Regions from separate parts of the Pseudomonas sp. 20-5 genome, predicted to be linked through region 1. Evidence: riboswitches for the same ligand, from Rfam matches in the RefSeq annotation. Region 1 holds a riboswitch; the other holds the start of a gene.
The links. A riboswitch is a leader RNA that binds a small molecule or an ion and turns the genes downstream of it on or off. The one in region 1 is predicted to bind cobalamin.
Positions count from the first base shown of each region.

Region 2: linked by a shared signal. The riboswitch ahead of btuB (TonB-dependent vitamin B12 receptor) and the one ahead of cobG (precorrin-3B synthase) in region 1 are both predicted to bind cobalamin.

Region 1 covers NZ_CM165584.1:2,232,627-2,243,548, forward strand. The annotation lists gene mntP (manganese efflux pump MntP) at 1-56, shown strand, start outside; gene AC1RB9_RS10470 (cobalt-precorrin-6A reductase) at 110-838, opposite strand; gene AC1RB9_RS10475 (cobalt-precorrin-5B (C(1))-methyltransferase) at 835-1,935, opposite strand; gene cbiE (precorrin-6y C5,15-methyltransferase (decarboxylating) subunit CbiE) at 1,928-3,175, opposite strand; cobalamin riboswitch at 3,261-3,511, shown strand; gene cobG (precorrin-3B synthase) at 3,602-4,972, shown strand; gene AC1RB9_RS10490 (precorrin-8X methylmutase) at 4,969-5,595, shown strand; gene AC1RB9_RS10495 (precorrin-2 C(20)-methyltransferase) at 5,592-6,344, shown strand; gene cobJ (precorrin-3B C(17)-methyltransferase) at 6,337-8,016, shown strand; gene AC1RB9_RS10505 (substrate-binding periplasmic protein) at 8,086-8,934, shown strand; gene AC1RB9_RS10510 (DUF4398 domain-containing protein) at 8,931-9,290, shown strand; gene AC1RB9_RS10515 (OmpA family protein) at 9,290-10,099, shown strand; gene AC1RB9_RS10520 (LuxR C-terminal-related transcriptional regulator) at 10,293-10,922, shown strand, end outside.
Region 2 covers NZ_CM165584.1:4,181,434-4,192,355, reverse strand. The annotation lists gene AC1RB9_RS19265 (DMT family transporter) at 1-404, shown strand, start outside; gene AC1RB9_RS19260 (NAD(P)/FAD-dependent oxidoreductase) at 401-1,654, opposite strand; gene AC1RB9_RS19255 ((2Fe-2S)-binding protein) at 1,651-1,887, opposite strand; gene lhpB (D-hydroxyproline dehydrogenase subunit beta LhpB) at 1,884-2,999, opposite strand; gene AC1RB9_RS19245 (4-hydroxyproline epimerase) at 2,996-3,940, opposite strand; gene AC1RB9_RS19240 (GntR family transcriptional regulator) at 4,057-4,725, opposite strand; gene AC1RB9_RS19235 (FUSC family protein) at 4,969-7,008, shown strand; cobalamin riboswitch at 7,056-7,263, shown strand; gene btuB (TonB-dependent vitamin B12 receptor) at 7,360-9,198, shown strand; gene cobO (cob(I)yrinic acid a,c-diamide adenosyltransferase) at 9,262-9,873, shown strand; gene AC1RB9_RS19220 (cobyrinic acid a,c-diamide synthase CobB) at 9,905-10,922, shown strand, end outside.

The sequences.
Region 1 (10,922 bases):
TGGTGCTGATCCTGGTCGGTGCGACCATTCTCTACGAGCATCTCTGCGCGGCGTGAGCGGCGCCGGAGACGGGGCGGGACAGGTCGCGGCGAGTGGGTGGGCGTTCGCTTCAGGCGCTTTCCCAATCGCGGATTGCCGCCAGCAGCGCCTCGCCGTCGGCGAACTCGCGGTCCGCCGGCGGCAGCGCCGGACGTGCCAGGACCAGCACCGGCAGGCCCATTTCCCGCGCCACCTGGAGCTTCGGCTCGGTGGCCTGGCTACCGCTGTTCTTGCTCACCAGCACGTCGCAGGCGAGGCGCTCGAACAACGCCCGTTCGCCATCCAGGCTGAACGGCCCGCGCGCGCCGATCACCTCGGCGCGCGGCGCGGCCGGCTGGCCTTGCAGGCAGCGCACGGTCCAGTGCTGGTGCGGCGGGACCTGGCCGAGATGCTCCAGCGGTTCGCGGCCGAGGGTGAACAGCGGACGGCGGAAGGGTGCGAGGGCGGCGATCAGCTCGCGCCAGTCGGCTACCTCGCGCCAGTCGTCGCCGGGCCCGGCCTGCCAGCCGGGCCGGCGCAGCGCCCAGCAGGGCACTCCGGCCAGTCGCGCGGCGCGCACGGCGTTCTGGCTGATCCGTGCGGCGTAGGGGTGGGTGGCGTCCACCAGCAGGTCGAAGCCCTGCTCGTCGATGAACGCCGCCAGCCCTTCGGCGCCGCCGTAGCCGCCGACCCGGACCCGGCAGGCCAGGTCGCCGGGCACCTTGCCCAGCCCGGCGAGGCTGTAGAGATGCGCCGGACCGAGCCGGCGGGCGAGGGCCAGGGCCTCACCGATCCCGCCGAGCAGCAACAGGCGCTTCATCGGCGCTCCTCGCAGGCCTGGCCGACCAGGTTGCCCTGGCGGTCGATGGCGAAGACTTCCAGCGCCACCTCGGTGGGCACGATGCCGCGGGCGAAGCGCAGGGCGTGGGCGCAGACCGCATCGCCCAGGGCCACGCCTTCGGCGTGTGCCTGGGCCAGCGCCTGCTGGCTGGTGTTGGCGGCGCGCATGCTGTCCTGTAGCGCGGTGCTGGCACCGAGCGCGGCGGCCCAGCCGGCCAATTGCGGCAGGTCGATACTGGAGTGGCGGCTGTGCAGGTCGAGGTGGCCGCCGGCGAGCTTGCTGATCTTGCCGAAGCCGCCGCACAGGCTGAGTTTTTCCACCGGTGCCTTGCGCAGGTGCTTGAGCACCGCGCCGGCGAAGTCGCCCATCTCGATCAGGGCGATCTCCGGCAGTGCATAGCGCCGGCGCATGGCGTCCTCGCTGGCGTTGCCGGTACAGGCGGCGATGTGACGGACGCCGTTGGCGCGAGCGACATCGATGCCCTGATGGATCGAGGCGATATAGGCCGAGCAGGAGAACGGCCGGACGATGCCGCTGGTGCCGAGGATCGACAGCCCGCCGAGGATGCCCAGGCGCGGGTTCATGGTCTTCAGCGCCAGCTCGGCGCCGCCCTCCACGCCGATGGCGACCTCGAAGCCGCCGGCGTAGCCCCGTTCGGCGGCGAGCTGGGCGAGGTGGCGTTCGATCATCTGTCGCGGCACCGGATTGATCGCCGGCTCGCCGACCGCCAGGGTCAGCCCCGGGCGGGTCACCGTACCGACCCCGGGGCCGGCATGGAAGCGCACGCCAGGCTCGGCGCTCAGGCGCACCCGGGCGAACACCAGGGCGCCATGGGTGACGTCGGGATCGTCGCCGGCATCCTTGAGGGTGCCGGCTTCCGCGCCGTTTTCCCAGGCGCGGCAGAATTCCAGGCGCATCAGCACCTGCTGGCCCTTGGGCAGGACGATCTGCACCGCGTCGCTGATCGTGCCGCCCAGCAGCAGGCGCGCCGCCGCCAGGCTGGTGGCGGTGGCGCAACTGCCGGTGGTGTAGCCGCTGCGCAACGGCGCGGGCTGCTCGGGGGTTTCCTCACGCATCGCGGGGAGGCTTCCTGGCGGCGGGCTTGCGCAATTCCAGCAGGGTGATCGGCAAGGCCTGGCTCCAGGTGTCGAAACCGCCCAGCGGTCGCGCGTGGGCGACGCCGAGGCGGGTGAGGTCGCCACCCAGGCGTTGCTGCCAGTCGAGCAGCACCCGTTCGCTCTGCAGGGTGACCGCGTTGGCGAGCAGGCGGCCGCCGGGCCGCAGGCGCTCCCAGCAGGTTTCCAGCACGCCCTCGGCGGTGACTCCGCCGCCGATGAAGATGGCGTCCGGCTCGGGCAGTTCCAGCAGCGCCTCCGGGGCGCTGCCGGCGACCAGGTGCAGGGTCGGTACGCCGAGGGCGTCGCGGTTGTGGCGGATATGTTCCTGGCGCTCGTCGTTGGCTTCGATGGCGATCGCCCGGCAACTGGGGTGCGCGCGCATCCATTCGATGCCGATGGAGCCGCAACCGGCACCGACGTCCCAGAGCAGCTCGCCGGGGCAGGGCGCCAGGCGCGCCAGGGTCACGGCGCGGACGTCGCGCTTGGTCAACTGGCCGTCGTGACGATAGGCTTCGTCGGCCAGGCCCGGGGTCAGCGGCAGGCGCACGGCGCCGGCGCCGGCGCGGCATTCCACCGCCACCAGGTTGAGATCGGCGGCGCGCGGCAGCGACCAGTCGCCGGCGAGGCCGTCGAGACGGCGCTCGAGCGGCCCGCCGAGGTGTTCCAGCACGCTCAGGCGACTGGCGCCGAAGCCACGGGCGTTCAACAGGCGGGCGATGGCGGCCGGGCTGTCGCCGTCGTTGCTCAGGACCAGCAGGCGCCGGCCGTCGTGGACCTGTGCCTGCAGCGCCGCCAGCGGGCGCGCCACCAGCGACAGGCAGGCGACCTCCTGCAGGGCCCAGCCGAGGCGGGCGGCGGCCAGCGAGAGGGAGGAGGGCGCCGGCAGGACCCGCAGTTCGGTCGCCGGCAGTTGCCGGGCGAGACTGGCGCCGACGCCGAACAGCATCGGGTCGCCGCTGGCCAGCACGCAGGTCGGCTGGCCGCGCCGGGCCAGCAATGGTTCCAGGGAGAACGGCGTCGGCCAGGTTTCGCGGGCGGCGCCGATGCACGGCGGCAGCAGTTCCAGCTGGCGCGCCGCGCCGACGATCCGGCTGGCTTGTAGCAGGGCACGCCGGGCCTGCTTGCCGAGGCCGGGATAACCGTCCTCGCCGATGCCCACCAGGGTCAGCCAGGGCGGCGTCGAGTCTGCCGATGACACGGTTCCGATACTCCTGAAATGCGTCTGTGAAGGGCCCGCGACGGCTTCCGGACGGAATGGGTTTTCCCGGCCCCGGGCTGGGCGGCATAATAGCGCGTTCGTCGGTGCCCGGCCCTTTCGCGTTAGCGCGGGGCCAACGAGGGCCGAAGAGGGAACACGGAGCCACGGTCTTTTCGAAGCCCGGGCCTAGCCGTGGCTGCCCCCGCAACTGTATGCAGCCTGTATTCGCGCCATTCGCCACTGGATTACCGGGAAGGCGGCGCGAAGCGGAGGTTCCTCCCCCGGGTGGAACGCCGGGCTGCGAGCCAGGAGACCTGCCGCCGAAACCAGTCGCGAGTGCCAACATCGGGCGGGGTGTACCGATGCCGTGGTCTGTCCCTGGGGGACAGCGGTGCGGTCGCCGCGACGCCGATTCGAGTAGCGTTTTTGAACGACGACCAGACCCCGGCGCCCCTGCCCGTACCACGTCCGTCGCCCTGTCCCGGCCTGCTGCGTATCGTCCAGGCGCTGGACGGCGGCATCTGCCGCATCAAGCTCGACGCCGGCCGCCTGGACGCCGCCCAGGCACGCGCCGTGGCGGCCGCGGCGCGGGATTGCGCCAGCGGCGTGATCGAGGCGACCAACCGTTCCAACCTGCAATTGCGCGGCGTCCGTCGCGGCGAGGAAGAGCGGCTTGTCCGCCGCCTGCTGGACGCCGGCCTCGGTCCCCGGCATGGGTCCCTGGCCGGCGCCGACGACGTGCGCAACCTGATGCTCAGCCCGGCCGCCGGGCTCGATCCGCACCTGTCGCTGGACGTGCGCCCGCTGGCCGCTCGGCTGTTGCTGCGGCTCCAGGCGGGCAGCCGCTACCACGCGCTGTCGGCCAAGTTCGCCATCCAGCTGGACGGCGGCGAAGACCTGGCGATGCTCGAACATCCCCATGACATCTGGCTCTCGCCGATGCCCGCGGCGCCGACCGCGACGCTGGTCTTCGGACTCGCCGGCTGCCCGGCCCGCGACCGCCCCCTGGCGGCGTTGCCGGCGGAGCGGGGCGAGTCCCTGGTGCTGGCGTTGCTCGACCTGTTCCTCGAGCGCGCCCAGCCGCAACAGACGCGGATGCGCCACCTGTTGCAGGAGCTGGACGGAGAACCCTTGCTGGAGGCCTTGCAGGCGCGCCTGGATTTCCCTCTGCGGCGTGACGAGCGGGTGGCGGCCTGGCGGCGTTCGCCGGGGCGTCCGTGGAGTCATCTCGGCGTCCAGCCGCAACGCCAGCCGGGCCTGGTGATGGTCGGCGCGGCGGCGCCGCTCGGCCGGCTCGACAGCGCTTGCCTGGAAGGCCTGGCCGAGCTGGTCGAACGCCATGGCGACGGCAGCCTGCGCCTGACCCCCTGGCAAGGCGTGCTCCTGCCGAACCTGGCGCATGCCGAGGCCGACCAGGCGCTGCTCGGCCTGCGCGGACTCGGCCTGCTGACCGAGCCCGATGCGCCGTTGGCGCGGCTGATCGCCTGCAGCGGTTCCAGCGCCTGCGCCAGAGGCCTGGCCGACACCAAGGGCGACGCCTTGCGCCTGGCCGAACGCCTCGGCCCGCGCAGCGACCTGCCGCAACTGCACCTGTGCGGCTGCGAACGGTCCTGCGCCGCCGCCCACCGCGCGCCGCTCACCCTGCTGGCGCGCAGCGGCGGGTTCTACGACCTGTACCGGCACGACCCATGTCACCCCGGATTCGGCCAGTTGCTGGCCAGCCGCCTGACTTTCGCCACGGCCGCCGACTACCTGGCGGCCCTGCCTTCCCAGCCCACTTCCGGAAAACCCGCATGATTGACTACATCCGCGATGGCCAGGCGATCTATCGCCAGTCGTTCGCTACCATCCGCGCCGAAGCGAACCTCGCCGGCATCCCGGCCGACCTTGAAAAGCTCGCGGTCAGGGTGATCCACGCCTGCGGCATGGTCGACGTGGTCGACGACCTGCGCTTCTCGCCCGGCGCCGGCGCCGCCGGCCGCGCCGCGCTGGCCGCCGGCGCGGCGATCCTCTGCGACGCGCGGATGGTCGCCGAAGGCGTGACCCGCTCGCGGCTGCCCGCCGCCAACCGGGTGATCTGCACCCTCAACGAAGCGGACGTGCCGGCGCTCGCCACGGAACTCGGCAATACCCGCTCGGCGGTGGCCCTGGAGCACTGGCGCGAGCACCTGGAGGGCAGCGTGGTGGTGATCGGCAACGCGCCGACCGCGCTGTTCTACCTGCTGGAAATGCTCGACGCCGGCGCGCCGAAACCGGCGCTGATCCTGGGCTTCCCGGTCGGCTTCGTCGGCGCCGCGGAATCCAAGGAGATGCTCGCCGCCGATAGCCGCGGGGTGCCCTACGTGATCGTCCGCGGTCGCCGTGGCGGCAGCGCCATGGCCGCCGCGGCGGTGAACGCCCTGGCCACGGAGCGCGAATGATGAGTGTCGTGAAGGGCCGCCTGCTGGGCCTGGGCGTCGGGCCCGGCGATCCCGAACTGATCACCCTCAAGGCCCTGCGTCTGCTGCGCGCGGCGCCGGTGGTCGGCTATTTCGTGGCCAAGGGCAAGAAGGGCAACGCCTTCGGCATCATCGAGGCGCACCTGGACCAGGCCCAGGTGCGCCTGCCGCTGGTCTACCCGGTGACCACCGAGAAGCTGGAACCGCCGCTGTGCTACGAGACCATCATCAGCGATTTCTACGACACCGCCGCCGAACAGCTGGCCGCGCACCTGGACGCCGGCCGCGACGTGGCGGTGATCTGCGAGGGCGACCCGTTCTTCTACGGTTCCTACATGTACCTGCACGACCGCCTGGCGACGCGCTACGAAAGCGAAGTGGTGCCTGGCGTCTGCTCGATGCTCGGCGGCGCGGCGGTGCTCGGTGCGCCGCTGGTGTACCGCAACCAGAGCCTCTCGGTGCTCTCCGGAGTGCTGCCCGAGGAGGAGTTGCGCCGGCGCCTGGCGGATGCCGACGCGGCGGTGGTGATGAAGCTCGGCCGCAATTTCGACAAGGTCCGCCGCGTGCTGGTCGAGCTTGGCCTCGAGCGCCGCGCGCTGTACGTCGAGCGGGCGACCATGGCCAACCAGCGGATCGTGCCGTTGGAACGGGTGGAGCCGATGGCCTCGCCGTACTTCTCGCTGATCGTCGTTCCCGGCGACAAGTGGCAGGGAGGGGCCGGCGGTGAGTGACGCCCAGCAGGTTCCGGCCATCGTCATCCTCGGCCAGGGCGCGCTGGATACCGCGCGGCGGGTCCAGGCGCTCTATCCCGGGGCGCTGGTCCACGGGCTCGCCGGGCGGGTCGAGGCCGACCGTTCCTATACGGACTTCGGCGACACCCTGCGCGAACTGTATTGCGCCGACCGCCCGATCGTCGCCCTGTGCGCCGCCGGCATCGTCATTCGCAGCCTGGCGCCGTTGTTGCAACGCAAGGGAGCGGAGCCGCCGGTGCTGGCCCTGGCCGAGGACGGCAGCGCGGTGGTGCCGCTGCTCGGCGGGCTGGCCGGGGTCAACCGGCTGGCGCGGGAAATCGGCGAGGTGCTGGCCGTGGCGCCGGCGATCACCACCAGCGGCGAGCTGCGCTTCGGCACCTGCGTGCTCAACCCGCCCGCCGGTTATGTCCTGGCCGACCTGGAGCAGGGCAAGCGCTTCGTTGCCGATTTGCTCGGTGGCCAGCCGGTGCGCGTCGAGGGTGCCGCCGACTGGCTCGACGCGGCCCGTTTGCCGCGCGACCCGGAGGCAGCGCTGGCGATTCACGTGACGCCCTCGGCGCGTGCGCCGCGGGCCGAGGAACTGCTGATCCATCCGCGCTGCGTGCTGGCGGCGCTCGAACCTGCCGACGCGGCGGCGGACGCGGTGCGCCAGGCGCTGGTCGATGCCGGCCTGGCCGCGGCGGCGCTCGGCGGCTTGCTGGCCGACAGCGCGCGGATGGCCGATCCGCGCCTGCAGGCCGCCGCCGATGCGCTCGGCGTACCGCTGCGCTTCCTGCCGCAGGCCGATCCCGCTGCGCGCCTGCGCCAGGCCTTGCCCGCCGCCGAGCAGGTCGGCGACCGGCTGGCGGTGGCCGCCGCGCCCTTGGCGATGGACCGCATCGGCCAGCGTCGCGGCCGACTCACAGTGATCGGCCTGGGGCCCGGCTGCGCCGAGCTGATGGTGCCTGCGGCGCGGCGGGCACTGGACGAGGCCGAGGACATCCTCGGCTACCAGACCTACGTCGACATGGCCGGACCCTTCCGCGCCGGACAGGTGCTGCATGGCAGCGACAACCGCGAGGAATTGCAGCGCGCCCGGCATGCCTTCGAACTGGCGGCGACGGGCAGGGCGGTGGTGCTGGTATCGTCCGGCGACCCCGGCGTGTTCGCCATGGCCGCCGCGGTGCTGGAAGCCCTGCATGGCGCTGGCGAGCCGGCCTGGGACGCGGTCGAGCTGCGGATCTTCCCTGGCGTCTCGGCGGCCCTGGCCACCGCGGCCAGGGCGGGGGCGCCTCTGGGCCACGATTTCTGCCTGCTGTCGCTGTCCGACAACCTCAAGCCCTGGGAGGTGATCGAGCGGCGCCTGGACCTGGCCGGCGCCGCCGACCTGGCGATGGCTTTCTACAATCCGATCTCGCGGGCGCGGCCCTGGCAACTGGGACGGGCGCTGGAGATCGTCGCCCGCCATCGTTCGCCGCAGACCCTGGTGGTGCTCGGTCGCGACATCGGGCGGCCCGGTGAGCGCCTGCTGCGCACCACCCTGGGCGAGCTGCGTGCGGAGCAGGTGGACATGCGCACCCTGGTGATCATCGGCTCGTCCACTACCCGCAGCTTCCCGCGCGCCGACGGCGAAGCCTGGGTCTACACGCCGCGCTGGTACCCATCGGAATAGCGGGGCGGGAGCGCGCGCGGAAATGTGGCAGACTGCTGCGCGCATCCCTGTACCGCGGAGCCTGAATCCATGTCCTTTCGCTGTTCCCCGTGCCGCCTGGCCGGCATCCTGCTGGCGGCGCTGTTCGTTCCGGGGCTGGCCGCGGCGGCCGGCTCCTGCGAGCGCCTGGTGGCCACCGGCAACCCGGAGTACCCACCCTACCTGTGGCGCGACCCGCAGGATCCGAAGCGCCTGATCGGAGCCAATGCCGACCTGTTGCAGCGCCTGGGCAAGGAGCTCGGCGTGCGCATCGACGTGCTCTACAGCGGCTCCTGGGAGGAGGCCCAGGAAGAGGTGACCAGCGGTCGCGCCGACCTGCTCGCCGGGGCCTACCTGACCCTGGCACGGCTCGGCAGCATGGACTATGTACATCCGCCGTTCCTGATGACCAGCGGGGTGGTCTGGGTGAACAAGGACGCCGCGTTCCCGTTCATCGGCCGCGACGACCTGATCGGGCACAAGGGCAGCGTGCTGGCCGGCAGCAGCCTGGGCGAGGAGTTCGACCGCTTCGCCAAGGCCAGTCTCGACCTGAAGCCGGTGCCGAGCCTGACCCAGGGCTTGCAGGACCTGATGCTCAAGCGCAGCGAGTTCCTCCTCTACCAGGCGCTGCCCGGGCAGGCCCAGGTCGAGGCGCTGGGCATGGCCGACGACCTGGAGGCGCTGGAACCGGTGCTGAGCAGCGAGGGGCTGTACCTGACGCTGTCGCACAACTCCGCCTGCAACGATCCGTGGCTGCGCGGACAACTGGCGAAAAAGATGACAGAATTGTCGGCTGCCGGCGTTCCCGTAACGCTCTTGCAGGACAATCTCGAACGCTGGAAAGCCCAGCAATTGCCGGCTTCCGGCGCCAGTTCGACTACGCAGGAAAGTGACTTGTGAGCATTCGATGGATGATGGCCGCAGGCCTCGCCGCGCTGACCCTGAGCGGTTGTGCGAGCAACGACCCGGCTCCGCTGGAGCAGATGCGCCTGACCGAACAGGCGCTGGAGCAGGCCAAGGCGGTGGGTGCCACCGACGACGTGGCCGAGCTGAAACTGGCCCAGGACAAGTACGCCGCGGCGCAGATCGCGATGACCGCGGAGTCCTACAAGAAGGCGCGCCTGTTGGCCGAGCAGGCCGAGCTGGACGCACGCCTCGCCGAGTCCAAGGTGCTGACGCAGAAGAGCAAGGACCAGCTCGGCGAGCTGGACAAGAGCCTGAAACGTCTGCGCAAGCAACTGGGGGAGACCGACTGATGCCGGGCAAAGCGACTCTCTTCGCCACCCTGCTGGCCTGCGCCGCGCTGGCTGGCTGCGCCGACCACAAGCTCAGCGAACAGTCGCTGGCCAAGGCGCAGAGCGAGTTCGATCAGGTCAAGGAAGATTCCGACGTGCTCCGCGCGGCGCCCAAGGATGTGATCCGCGCCGGCGAATCGCTGGCCCGCGCCGAACGCCTGTCCAGCTACTGGGGCAGCAGCAGCGACGTGATCCAGTATGCCTACCTGAGCCAGCGCTACAGCGAGATCGCTCGCCAGCACGCCTTGCTCAACCTCAACCAGGAGCGCCTGACCCGCCTGCAACTGGAGCGCGAGCGCCTGCAACTGGCCCTGCGCGAAGCCAAGCTGCTCAGCGTGCAGGAGCAGGGCCAGCGCCTGAGCGAGGAGATCGCCAGTCTCAGCACCGAGGAAACCGAGCGTGGCCTGGTGCTCACCCTTGGCGACGTGCTGTTCGACTTCAACCGCGCCGAACTCAAGCCGGCGGCCAACCGCACTGCGCTGAAGCTGGTGCAGTTCCTCCAGCTCAATCCGCGGCGGGTGATCCGCATCGAAGGCTATACCGACAGCGTCGGCGACAGGCAGGCCAACCTCGACCTGTCGCGCGAGCGCGCCCAGGCGGTGGCCGACGTGCTCGCCGATCTCGGCGTGGATCCCGCGCGCATGCAGGTGGTCGGCTACGGCGAAGCCTTCCCGGTCACCGACAACGCCTCCAACCGGGGACGGGCGCAGAACCGCCGGGTGGAGATCGTCTTCTCCAACGACAAGGGCCAGCTCAGCGCGCCGCGCTGAGAACCGCGCCGCCGCAGGAAGCCCCGGTACCCCAAAGGGTCCGGGGCTTTTTTCGTCTGGCGAACCGGGTGGCGCTGGATTTCTCTGTCAGAACTTGCGCAAGAGCGGGCTATCATCGGGATCGAACTAGTTCGAGCGGCAATCCGTGCAGCATAAGCACCTTGTATTTCGTTATAACGAGTAGAGAGGCGCCATGAGTTCGAACGAAACCCTGCCGGGGTTGGTGATCGCCGATTCCTTCCCGGTCATGCAGTGGGCGCTGCAGCGCTACCTCAGCGAGGAGTGCGGACGCCAGGTGCTGGCGGTGGTCGGCGATAGCGACAGCCTGGTGGAGCGCCTGGCCGACCTGCCGCCGGAAAGCATCCTGATCACCGAGCTGGGCTTGCCTGGCCAGCGCAGCCGCGACGGTATCCACCTGGTGGAATGGCTGACTCGGCACTGCCCGCAAATGAAGGTGATGGTCTACTCGGTGTTCAGCGCGCCGTTGCTGGCCAAGGCGGTCCTGCGCAGCGGCGCCTCGGCCTACATCAGCAAGCGCAGCCCGCTGGAGACGCTGAAGGCGGCGCTGGAGTGCATGGCGCTCGGACAGACCTTCCTCGACCCCGGCCTGCACCCGCAGCGGCATACCGGCAAGCCGCTGAGCCCCACCGAGGTGGACATCCTCCGGCGCCTGGCGCGTGGCGACACGGTCAGCGAGATCGCCCAGCGGACCATGCGCAGCGTGTCGACCATCAGCACCCACAAGAAGAACGCGATGGTCAAGATAGGCCTCAACAGTGACGCCGAACTGATCGCCCTGGGCGTGATGAACTGGCTCCACGAA
Region 2 (10,922 bases), 1.9 Mb from region 1:
TGGGCATGCTGGCGCTGGCCCTGGCCACCCTGTTGCAGAAGCGCTGGGACGATGCGCCGGGATCGCTGGTCGTGGTGCTGTTCGTGCAGATCGGCGCCGCGCTGCCGGCGTTCGCCGGCCTGGCGCTGGCGGAGGGTAGCCTGCGGCCGCCGCTGTCCGGCGGATTCCTGTTCGGGCTCGCCTGGCTGGTGCTGCTGCCCACCTTCGGCGGCTACGGCCTGTACTGGCTGGGCCTGCGCCATCTTTCCGCACAGGGTGGCAGCGCGGCGCTGTACCTGAGCCCGGCGCTGACCCTGCTATGGGCGCACTGGATGTTCGCCGAGCCGCTGACACCCATGCTGCTGGGTGGCCTGCTGCTGTCGCTGGCCGGCCTCGGCTGGCTGTATCGCGCCGAGCGTCGCTAGCCGGCGTCGCCCTGCCAGCGGGCCAGGGTCTCCAGGCGCGCCGGGCTGAACGGCGGACGCGGCGCCGGAGGCGTCCAGCCGAACAGGAATTGCGCGGCGCTGCCGCATATCCGCCCCTGGCAGGCGCCCATGCCGCAACGGCTGTGCAGCTTGGCCTCGGTCCAGCCGGCATGCCCGGCCAGCGCGGCCAAGGGGACGTCTTCGCAACGGCAGACCAGGGTATCCGCCTCCGCCAGTTGACGCAGTTCGGCACGCAGGGCGAAGTGTCGCGCCAGGGTGTCGGCGAAGCCCTGCCAGCGTCGCCGTCGTGGCCACAGGCGGCGAGCCGCGTCGCGCTCGTCGACGGCGGCATGGCCGGCGATGGCGCCTTCCACCAGGGCCAGTTCGCTGCCGCCGAAGCCGGTGCATTCGCCGGCGGCGTAGTGGTCGGGCAGGCTGCCGGCCTGCCATTCGTCGACGGCGAGCGCCGGGCCGTCGAGGCGATAGCCGAGGGCCTGGCCGAGTTGCACGTTGGGCACCAGGCCGAAGCCGCAGGCCAGGCGTTCGCAGGCGATCTCGCGGACCCGACCGCCTTCGCGCAGGCGCACGGCTTCCAGGCGCTCCTCGCCGAGGGCGGCGAGCACGTAGCTGTCGGCGCGGTAGCTACGGGCGAACAGGCCGGCGGCCTGCCACAGCTTGCCGGGCCAGCGCGGGAGGCGTACGGCGAAGGCGGCCAGGGTTCTCGCCGGCGCCTGTTCGGCGACGCGCAGCAGGCGCGCCCCGCACTGGCTGGCGCTGGCGGCGCTGGCCAGCAGCAGCGGGCCGGAGCCAGCCACCACCAGGCGCTGGCCGGCCAGTGGCAGGCCGCCCTTGGCCAACGCCTGCAGGCCGCCGGCGCCGGTGACGCCGGGGAGGGTCCAGCCGGGAAAAGGCAGCAGCAGTTCGCGGGCGCCGGTGCAGAGGACCAGGCGTCGGTAGCCGACCTGCCAGCCACGTTGCGGGTCTTCCAGCAACAGGCGCCTGCCGGGACCGCAGGCGACCACCCGGGTCGCCGGGAAGTGCTCGACATTGGCCTGCCCGGCCAGGCGTTGACGCATCTGATGGGCACGCGGCGGCAGGCTGGCACGCGGGCCGTCGCGCCAGATCTGTCCGCCGGCGGCCGGGTTGTCGTCGACCAGGGCGATGCGCGCGCCGCTCGGCGCGGCGGCCAGCGCTGCGGCCAGGCCGGCGGGGCCGGCACCGACGATCAGCAGGTCGTAGTCGGCGCTCATGCCTGGGTCTCCACGCGCATGCCGGATTGGCAGACGGTCTGGCAGGCCAGGCGTCGCCGACCGTCGATCAATACCCGGCATTCCTGGCACGCGCCCATGCCGCAGAACGGCGCGCGCCGCCCGCCGCCGACCGCGCTGCGGGAGCAGCCGTCGCCGCCGAGGGCGAGGGCGGCCGCCACGCTGGTACCGACGGCGACCCGCAGCGGACGCCGGTCGATGAACAGTTCGATCATGGACGGGCACTCCCGGAGCTGGAGAGGAAGCGTTGCGGCAGATAAGGCGTGGCATCCAGCGGCGGCGTTTCGCCGAACAACTGGGCGGCGAGCAGGCGCGCGCTGCCCGGCGCGGTGGTCACGCCCAGGCCCTCGTGGCCGACCGCCAGCCACAGGCCCGGCTGCGCCGGGTGCTCGCCAAGCAGCGGCAGGCCGTCCGGAGTGGCGGCGCGGAAGCCGGTCCAGGCGCGGATCGCATTGAGGCCGGCGAGCCCCGGCAGGTAGTCCAGGGCACGCCGCAGCATGCGCGCCAGCACCGGGCCTTCCACCTGCGGGTCGAGCGTGTCGAACTGCCGCGAGGAGCCGAGGAAGACCTGCCCGGTGGGGCGCGGCTGGGCGTTGAAGGCTACCGAGGTACCGCTGCTGGCATGGGCGCTGCTGACATAGCCGAGTTCCACCAGTTGATGGCGGAGGGTGCCGGGATAGCGGTCGGTGATCAGCAGGTGGCCTTTCTTCGGGCGGATCGGCAGCTCCGCGCACAGCTCGCCGGCATGGATGCCGTTGGCCAGCACCAGCGCCTCGGCGCTCAGCCAGCGGCCGTCGGCCAGGCGCAGGCGGCTGCCGTCCACTTCGCTGACTTCGGCGTACAGCCGTCGCAGGCGCGGCCCGGCCTGGTCGAGCAGCCAGCGCGCGGCGTTGGGCGCGTAGAGGATGCCGTCGCCGGACACCTCCAGGGCGCCGGCCAGGCCCGGCCGCAGGGCCGGTTCGAGGGCGTACAGGCGCGCGGCGCCAAGCATCCGGCAGGCAACGCCGGCGGCTTGCAGCGCCTGGCGCTTGCGTTCGGCCTCGGCGAGTTCGCTGGCATCGGCGGCCAGCCAGAGGGTGCCACAGCCGCGATAGGCGCAATCCTCCGGCAACTCCGCCGCCCAGGCGCGCCAGGCCTGGGTCGAGTAGTCGCTGAGGGCCAGTTCGGCCGGGTTGTCGTCCATCGCCACCAGATGGCCCATGCCCACCGCGGTGGCACCGCCGCGGCGGCTGTCCAGCACCAGTACGTCGAGGCCGCGACGCGCCAGTTCATGGGCGCAGGCGCTGCCGACGATGCCGGCGCCGACCACGATGACCTCGGCGTTCACCGGCGGATGCCCCAGGCGAACGGATCGTCGTCCGCCAGCAGCAGGGTGGCTTCCGCGCTGACGTGGGCGCGGCCGCGGATGGTCGGCACGATGGGCCCGCCGGGCTGGCCGTCGAGCCATTCGTAACGCCCCTCGAACTGGCTGCCGATCACGCTCGCCTGGCGCCAGGGCTGGCCGGGCAGCAGCTTGCCGTCGGCGGCCAGGCAGGCCAGCTTGGCGCTGGTGCCGGTGCCGCAGGGCGAGCGGTCGTAGGCCTTGCCGGGGCAGAGCACGAAGTTGCGGCTGTCGGCGTGGGGATCGTCGGCGAACAGTTCGATGTGATCGATGGCGCCGCCGTCCTCGCCGCGGATGCCCTGGTCTTCCAGCGCCTGCTGGACGGCGACGGTGTAGGCGGTGAGGGCGTCGAGGTTGTCGCCGGCGATGCGCTGGCCGTGTCCGGCGACCAGGAAGAACCAGTTGCCGCCCCAGGCGATGTCGCCGCTGACCCGGCCGATGCCGGGCACTTCGACGCTGACCTGGCGACGGTAGCGGTAGGCCGGCACGTTGCGCACGCTGACCGAGCCGTCCTCGTGGAGGGTCGCCTCGACCTCGCCGACCGGCGTCTCGATGCGGTGCACGCCGGGACCGATCCGCCCGAGGTGTGCCAGCGAGGCGACCAGGCCGATGGTGCCGTGGCCGCACATGCCGAGGTAGCCACTGTTGTTGAAGAAGATCACTCCGGCACAGGCTTCGGGATCGACCGGTGCGCAGAGCAGGGCGCCGACCAGTACGTCGCTGCCGCGCGGTTCGAGGATGCAGGCGGCGCGCCAGGCGTCATGGCGCTCGCCGAGCAGGCGCCGGCGCTCGGCCATGTCGCCCTGGCCGAGATCGGGAAAACCGCCGATGACCAGGCGGGTGGGCTCGCCGCCGGTATGCGAATCGATGATGCGGATGCGTTGCATGGTGGCCCTCGCCTGTGCCGGGGAATGCGCCACAGGGTGGCGTTTCGGCGGGGCGGGGCGCTTGAGGGTTTTCACTCAGGCGGATGACGAAAGCGGCATAGCCGGGATGGCCCGGCTCAGGTGCTGGCCGGGCGGTTCGGCAGGTGTTCGTAGAGGGTCCGGCAGACCCCGACGATATGTGCCTCGATCAGTGCCGCGGCCCGTTCGGCATCGCCGGCGCGACAGGCGGCGACGATCTCGCGGTGTTCCTGGTCGGCGCGCTGCTTGCCTTCGGACAGGCTCATCTGCATGCGCAGGTAACGTTCCAGCTTGTCGTGGATGGAGCGGATCAGGTTGACCAGGAACGGCCGCTGTGCCGGTTCGTAGAGGCAGGCGTGCAGTTGCCAGTTGAGTTCGGCCCAGCGGCCGACGTTGTCTTCGCCGACGAAGTCGGCGCAGATCGCCTCGGCGCGGGCGAAGGTGGTCTCGTTCATGTTCGGCACCGCCAGGCGGATCGCCTGCGCCTCGAGCAGCACCCGCACTTCGAACATCTGCGCCAGTTCCGGTTCGGAAATACGCGTCACCACCGCGCCCTTGTTGCGCTGGAACAGCACCAGGCCTTCCGCCTCCAGGCGCTTGAGGGCCTCGCGGACGGGAATCTTGCTGACATTGAAGAGTTGCGCGATGTCGTCCTGGCGGATCGGTTCGTCCTCGGCGAAATGCCCGGCGATGATCGCTTCGCGCAGGTGCTTGGCGATGATCTCGGAGGCCGAAGGGGCGATGCCCAGGTTAGGGGCGTTGAGCATGGAGAGAGGCAAGCGGGACAACCTGCATGGCATGGGATACGTGCGGGATATTGTATACGAACGCTTGGCGCGTGCTGCTGCCAGTTGGCGCCTTCTGCGCAGGCGTGTTGGTCGGCTCCAGTGGGCCTCCGTGGCGCATGTTTCGCAGGGCGAAACGCTCTTCCGGAAAGTTCGCGGAGAGGCTGGACAATAGAAATTAGCTTGCTAATAATTCGCTCGCTCATGTATTTCGGGGCGTCCGCGATGGCCAAGCCTTCCTTCTTTTCCTCCGACCTGGTGCAGGTGCTGCTGTGCCCGCGCCTGCACGAACTGCAGTTCGCCGTGAAGGCCCTGCTGGCCGGCGGGTTGGCCCTGTACCTGGCCTTCAGCCTGGAGCTGGAGCAGCCGCAATGGGCATTGATGACGGTGTTCGTGGTCAGCCAGCCCTATAGCGGCATGGTCCTGGCCAAGGGCATGTTCCGCCTGATCGGCACCTGCGCCGGTGCGCTGGTGTCCATCGGCATGGTCGCGCTCTATGGCCAGGCATCGCTGCCCTTCCTCCTGCTGATGGCGCTCTGGCTGGCGTTCTGCACCGCCGGCGCGTCGCTGCTGCACAACCATGCGTCCTACGGTTTCGTCCTGGCCGGCTACACCGCGGCGATCGTCGCCCTGCCGGCCAGCGCCGATCCGGCGACGGTGTTCGACCAGGCGGTGGCCCGCTGCTCGGAGATCGGCCTGGGCATCCTCTGCGCGGCGCTGGTGAATGTGCTGCTCTGGCCGCGGCGCCTGGAACGCCAGTTGGCGAACCAGGGCAAGGCGGCCTGGGAGGCCGGCTTGCAGGCGGCCGCGGCGGAGCTGCGCGGCGCCGACGAACGCGGCGAGCTGCTTGCGGCGCTGGGGCGGATCGCCGCGGCGGACGCCCAGCGCGACCACGCCTGGTTCGAGGGCGCGCTCGGCCGCGCCCGTTCCCAGGCCTTGCGCGTGCTTGGCCTCGACCTGCTCGGCCTGCTGCGCGCGGCGCGCAAGGTGGCTCGCGAGCGGAGGCTGCTCGATCCGGCCAGCGCGCACGCCTTGCAGCCCTGGCTGGAAGAACTCGAGGCACTGTTGCGCGAGGGCCGCCAGGCCGAGTTCGAGGCCTGCCGGCAGCGCTTGCGCCTGGCGCTGGACGCGGCGCACGGACAGTTGCACCTGTGCCTGGTCTGCCTCGAACGCCTGCTCGGCGAGGCGAGGGCGGCCGGGCGCAGCGTCGAGGCGCTGGTCTATGGCGCGCCCACCCGCCAGGCGCCGGGCGCCATCGCCTGGCACCGGGACATCGAGCGCGGCGTGCTGTTCGGCCTGCGCAGCGCCCTGGCGTTCCTCTGCGTAGCCGCGTTCTGGCTGGCCAGCGCCTGGCCGAGCGGGTTGGGCGCGGTGTCGATCACCGGCGTGGTGCTGAGTCTCTTCGCCAGCCGCGACAACCCGGCCCAGGCCGGCCTGAACTTCCTTCGCGGGATTCTCCTGTCGATCCCGCTGGCCGGCTTCGTCGCACTGTTCTACCTGCCCGGCGTGGACGGCTTCCCGCTGCTTTGCCTGGGCCTGGGCGTACCGCTGTTCTTCGCCGCGCTGTGCGTGAACCGGGCGAGCCTGGCCGGGATCGCCTCGCCGTTCTGCATCTTCTTCGTGAAGAACGTCGCGCCGAGCAACAGCATGAGCTACGACCTCGCGCACTTCCTTAACAACGCCCTGTCGACGGTGCTCGGGGTGGCCTTCGCCGTGCTGGTGTTCAACCTGGTCAGCCTGCGGCCGGGCGAACGCCATTACCGGCGCATGCTGCAGGCCACCCTCGGCGACCTGGCGCGGCTCACCCTGCGCTCGCCGGCGCAGGCCGAGGCCTGGTTCGGCGGGCGCACCGCGGATCGCCTGATCCGCCTGGCGCAGCGCTACGACCGTTTGCCGGAGGGGCGCCGCCAGCCCTGGTCGGACGGCCTGATGGGACTCGACTTCGGCGACGAGCTGCTCTACCTGCGGCAGTGCCTGGAGGAGGTCCCGGCGTCCCTGGCGCAGGCCCGCGACCGTTACCTGCGGCGCCTGCGCCTGGCGCTGCTGGGCGATGGCCCGCGGGCCGAGCGTGAACACGCCCTCGACCCGCCGACCGCGCGCCTGCTCAAGGCCCTGGCCGCCAGCCCGCTGGCCGGCAGCGAACGCGGCGAGCTGGCCGGCGCCGCGCTGGTGCAGTTGCAGGCCACCTGGCGGCAGTGGTGCCGCAGCCATGCTCCGGCCGGGACGGCGCTGCGCACGGACCCGCTCCCCGGAGCCGGGCGCTAGTTCTGCGGTGGCCGCCCACATTGACCGCGCAAGCCCCGAACCACTAAGCTGCGCGCCTTGCGACAGGTGCCCCGCAAGGGGTGAAACAGGGAAGCTGGTGCGTTCCGTCGGAACCAGGCCAGCGCTGCCCCCGCAACGGTAGGCGAATCAGACAGCCGCTCGATGACCACTGTGCTCCGGCATGGGAAGGCGCGGCTGGAAGCGTCCAGCGCTTCGCTCGCGAGCCCGGAGACCGGCCTGACGCACCCACGGCATCGCGGAGGGCGCTGTCGGACGTCTCCTGCCGTCGCTTCGTCCTCCGTCTGCCTCAACCCAGGTCGCGCGGGTGAGAGCGACGGAGCAGCGCAGAGCATGAACAGAGTTTTCCTGACCCCGGCAGCCGTGGCGCTGTGCGGCGCGTCTTCCCTGAGCCTGGCCGAACCGGTCAGCCTTGCCGACCAGGTGGTGACCGCCACCCGTACCGCCCAGACCGCTTCCCAGAGCCTGGCGGCGGTGAGCGTCATCGACCGCGAGGATATCGAGCGCAGCCAGGCGCGCAGCGTGCCGGAGCTGTTGCGCCAGGTACCCGGCGTGTCGCTGGCGAACAACGGCGGTTTCGGCAAGAACACCACGCTGTTCCTGCGCGGCACCGAGTCCGACCATGTGCTGGTGCTGATCGACGGCATCAAGGTCGGCTCGGCCAGCGCTGGCCTCACCGCGTTCCAGGACTTGCCGGTGGAGCTGATCGAGCGCATCGAGGTGGTCCGCGGGCCGCGTTCCAGCCTGTACGGCTCGGAGGCCATCGGCGGGGTGATCCAGATCTTCACCCGGCGCGGCGACGGCCAGGGCGCCAAGCCGTTCTTCTCCGCCGGTTACGGCACCCATCACACCCTGGAGGGCAGCGCCGGGGTCAGCGGCGGCGCTGGCAACGGCTGGTACAGCCTCGGGGTGAGCAGTTTCGATACGGCGGGGATCAACACCAAGCGCGCCAGTACTGCGGGCTATGAGCCAGACCGAGACGGCTACCGCAACCTGTCCGGCAACCTGCGCGGCGGCTATCGCTTCGACAATGGCCTGGAACTCGACGGCACGCTGCTCAGGGCCAAGTCGCACAACGACTATGACCAGGTTTTCGGCAACTCTGGTTTCAATACCAACGCCGACGGCGAGCAGAACCTGGTCGGCGGCCGTGCCCGCTTCACTCCGCTCGATCCCTGGCTGGTGACCCTCCAGGCAGGGCGCAGCGAGGAGAAGGCCGATGCCTATCAGGATGGCCGTTTCTACTCGCGCTTCGATACCCGTCGCGACAGCCTGTCCTGGCAGAACGACCTGACCCTGGCCGAAGGCCATGTGCTGACCCTCGGCTACGACTGGCAGAAGGACGAGATCAGCAGCAGCGAAGCCTTCAGCGTCGACTCGCGGCTGAACAAAGGCTGGTTCGCCCAGTACCTCGGCCGGTACGGTCGCCAGGATTGGCAACTGAGCCTGCGCCGCGACGACAACCAGCAGTTCGGCGTGCACGACACCGGCAGCGCCGCCTGGGGCTACGCGCTGAGCGACGCGCTGCGCTTCACCGTCAGCTACGGGACGGCGTTCAAGGCGCCGACCTTCAACGAACTCTACCTCCCCGACTACGGCAATCCCGACCTGGACGCCGAGACTTCGCGCAGCCTGGAGGTCGGTCTCAGCGGTACGCACGACTGGGGGCACTGGGCGGTGAATGCCTATCGTACGGACATCGACTCGCTGATCACCTATACAACCCGTCAGGGGCTTTATGTGCCGTTCAACATCGACGAAGCGCGCATCCGTGGCGTCGAACTGGTCCTCGGCAGCCAGTGGCTGGGCTGGGACTGGAACGCCAACGCGACCTTCCTCGACCCGCAAAACCGTTCCGGCGGCGTCAACGACGGCAACGAACTGCCGCGCCGGGCGCAGCGGATGTTCAACCTGGAACTGGACCGGCGCTTCGAGCGTCTTTCGCTGGGCGCCAGCGTGCACGCCGAAGGCCGACGCTATGATGACCCGGCCAACGAGGTGCGCCTGGGCGGCTACGCCACCCTCGACCTGCGCAGCGAGTACCGGCTGAACGACGAATGGCGCCTGCAGGGCCGGATCGCCAACCTGTTCGGTGCCGACTACGAAACCGCGTATGGCTACAACCAGCCTGGCCAGGCGGTCTACCTCAGCGTGCGCTACCAGGCTCTGTGAGGCCGGGTATTTCGAATGAACGAGGCGACGGCGCGGCCGCGTCGCCGCAAGGAGTGATCGACGATGAACGAATCCCCTGAGAAGGACCAGCGCCACCGCGAGCGGATGGAGCGCAAGAAGGCCGTGGTCGACGAGAAGATCGCCCAGGCCCGCGACGAACGCGGCGTGCTCCTGGTGCATAGCGGCAACGGCAAGGGCAAGAGCAGCTCGGCCTTCGGCATGGTCGCGCGGGCCCTGGGCCATGGCATGAAGGTCGGTGTCGTGCAGTTCATCAAGGGCGCCGCCAGCACCGGCGAGGAAGCCTTCTTCCGGCGCTTCCCCGAGGAAGTCAGCTACCACGTGATGGGCGAGGGCTTCACCTGGGAGACCCAGGACCGCCAGCGCGACATCGCCAAGGCCGAGGCAGCCTGGAAGGTCGCCGCGCAATTGCTGGCCGACCCGGACGTGGGCCTGGTGGTGCTGGACGAATTGAACATCGCCCTCAAGCACGGCTACCTGGAACTGGACAGGGTCCTCGCCGACATCCAGGCGCGCCCGGCCATGCAGCATGTGGTGGTGACCGGCCGCGGCGCGCAGCCGGGGATGGTCGAGGCCGCCGACACGGTGACCGAGATGAGCCTGGTCAAGCACGCGTTCAAGGCCGGGATCAAGGCGCAGAAAGGAGTGGAATTCTGATGCCGGCGCCATGCGCGGAGACGCTTCGCCCATGACCCAGGCACGCTGTCCGGCCCTGCTGATCGCCGCCCCGGCCTCCGGCCAGGGCAAGACCACCGTCACCGCCGCCCTGGCCCGCCTGCATGCGCGCCAGGGGCGGCGGGTACGGGTGTTCAAGTGCGGGCCGGATTTCCTCGACCCGATGATCCTCGCCCGCGCCTCCGGCGCGCCGGTCTACCAGCTCGACCTGTGGATGGTCGGCGAGGCCGAAGCGCGACGCCTGCTGGCGCGGGCCGCCGGCGAGGCCGACCTGATCCTCATCGAAGGGGTGATGGGCCTGTTCGATGGCAACCCCTCGGCGGCAGACCTGGCGCGGCGTTTCGGCGTGCCGGTGCTGGGGGTGATCAACGGCGCGGCGATGGCCCAGACCTTCGGCGCGCTGGCCTACGGCCTGGCGCATTTCCAGCCGGACCTGCCGTTTTCCGGAGTGCTCGGCAACCGCGTCGGCAGCCAACGCCACAGCGACATCCTGCGCGATTGCCTGCCGCCTGGCATGCGCTGGTTCGGCGGCCTGCCGCGCTCGGCCGAATTCGAACTGCCGAGCCGCCACCTGGGCCTGGTCCAGGCCGAGGAACTGGCCGATCTCGATGCGCGCCTGGACGCCGCCGCCGATGCCTTGCGGGCCAGCGCCGAGACCGACCTGCCGGAGCCGGTGACCTTCGAGGTGCCCGCTCCGGCGCCGCTGCAACGCAGCCTGGAAGGCGTGCGCATCGGCGTGGCCCGCGACGCCTCGTTCGCCTTCCTCTACCAGGCCAATCTCGACCTGCTGCGCGAACTCGGCGCCGAGCTGGCGTTCTTCTCGCCGCTGCAGGACCAGGCGTTGCCCGCCGTGGACAGCCTGTACCTGCCGGGCGGCTATCCCGAACTGCACCTGGGGCGCCTGCAGGGCAATCGCGCCATGGCCGAGGCGATCCGAGCCCACCATGCCGCCGGCAAGCCGCTGCTGGCCGAGTGCGGCGGCATGCTCTACCTGCTCGACTGCCTGGAAGACGCCGACGGCGAGCGCGGCG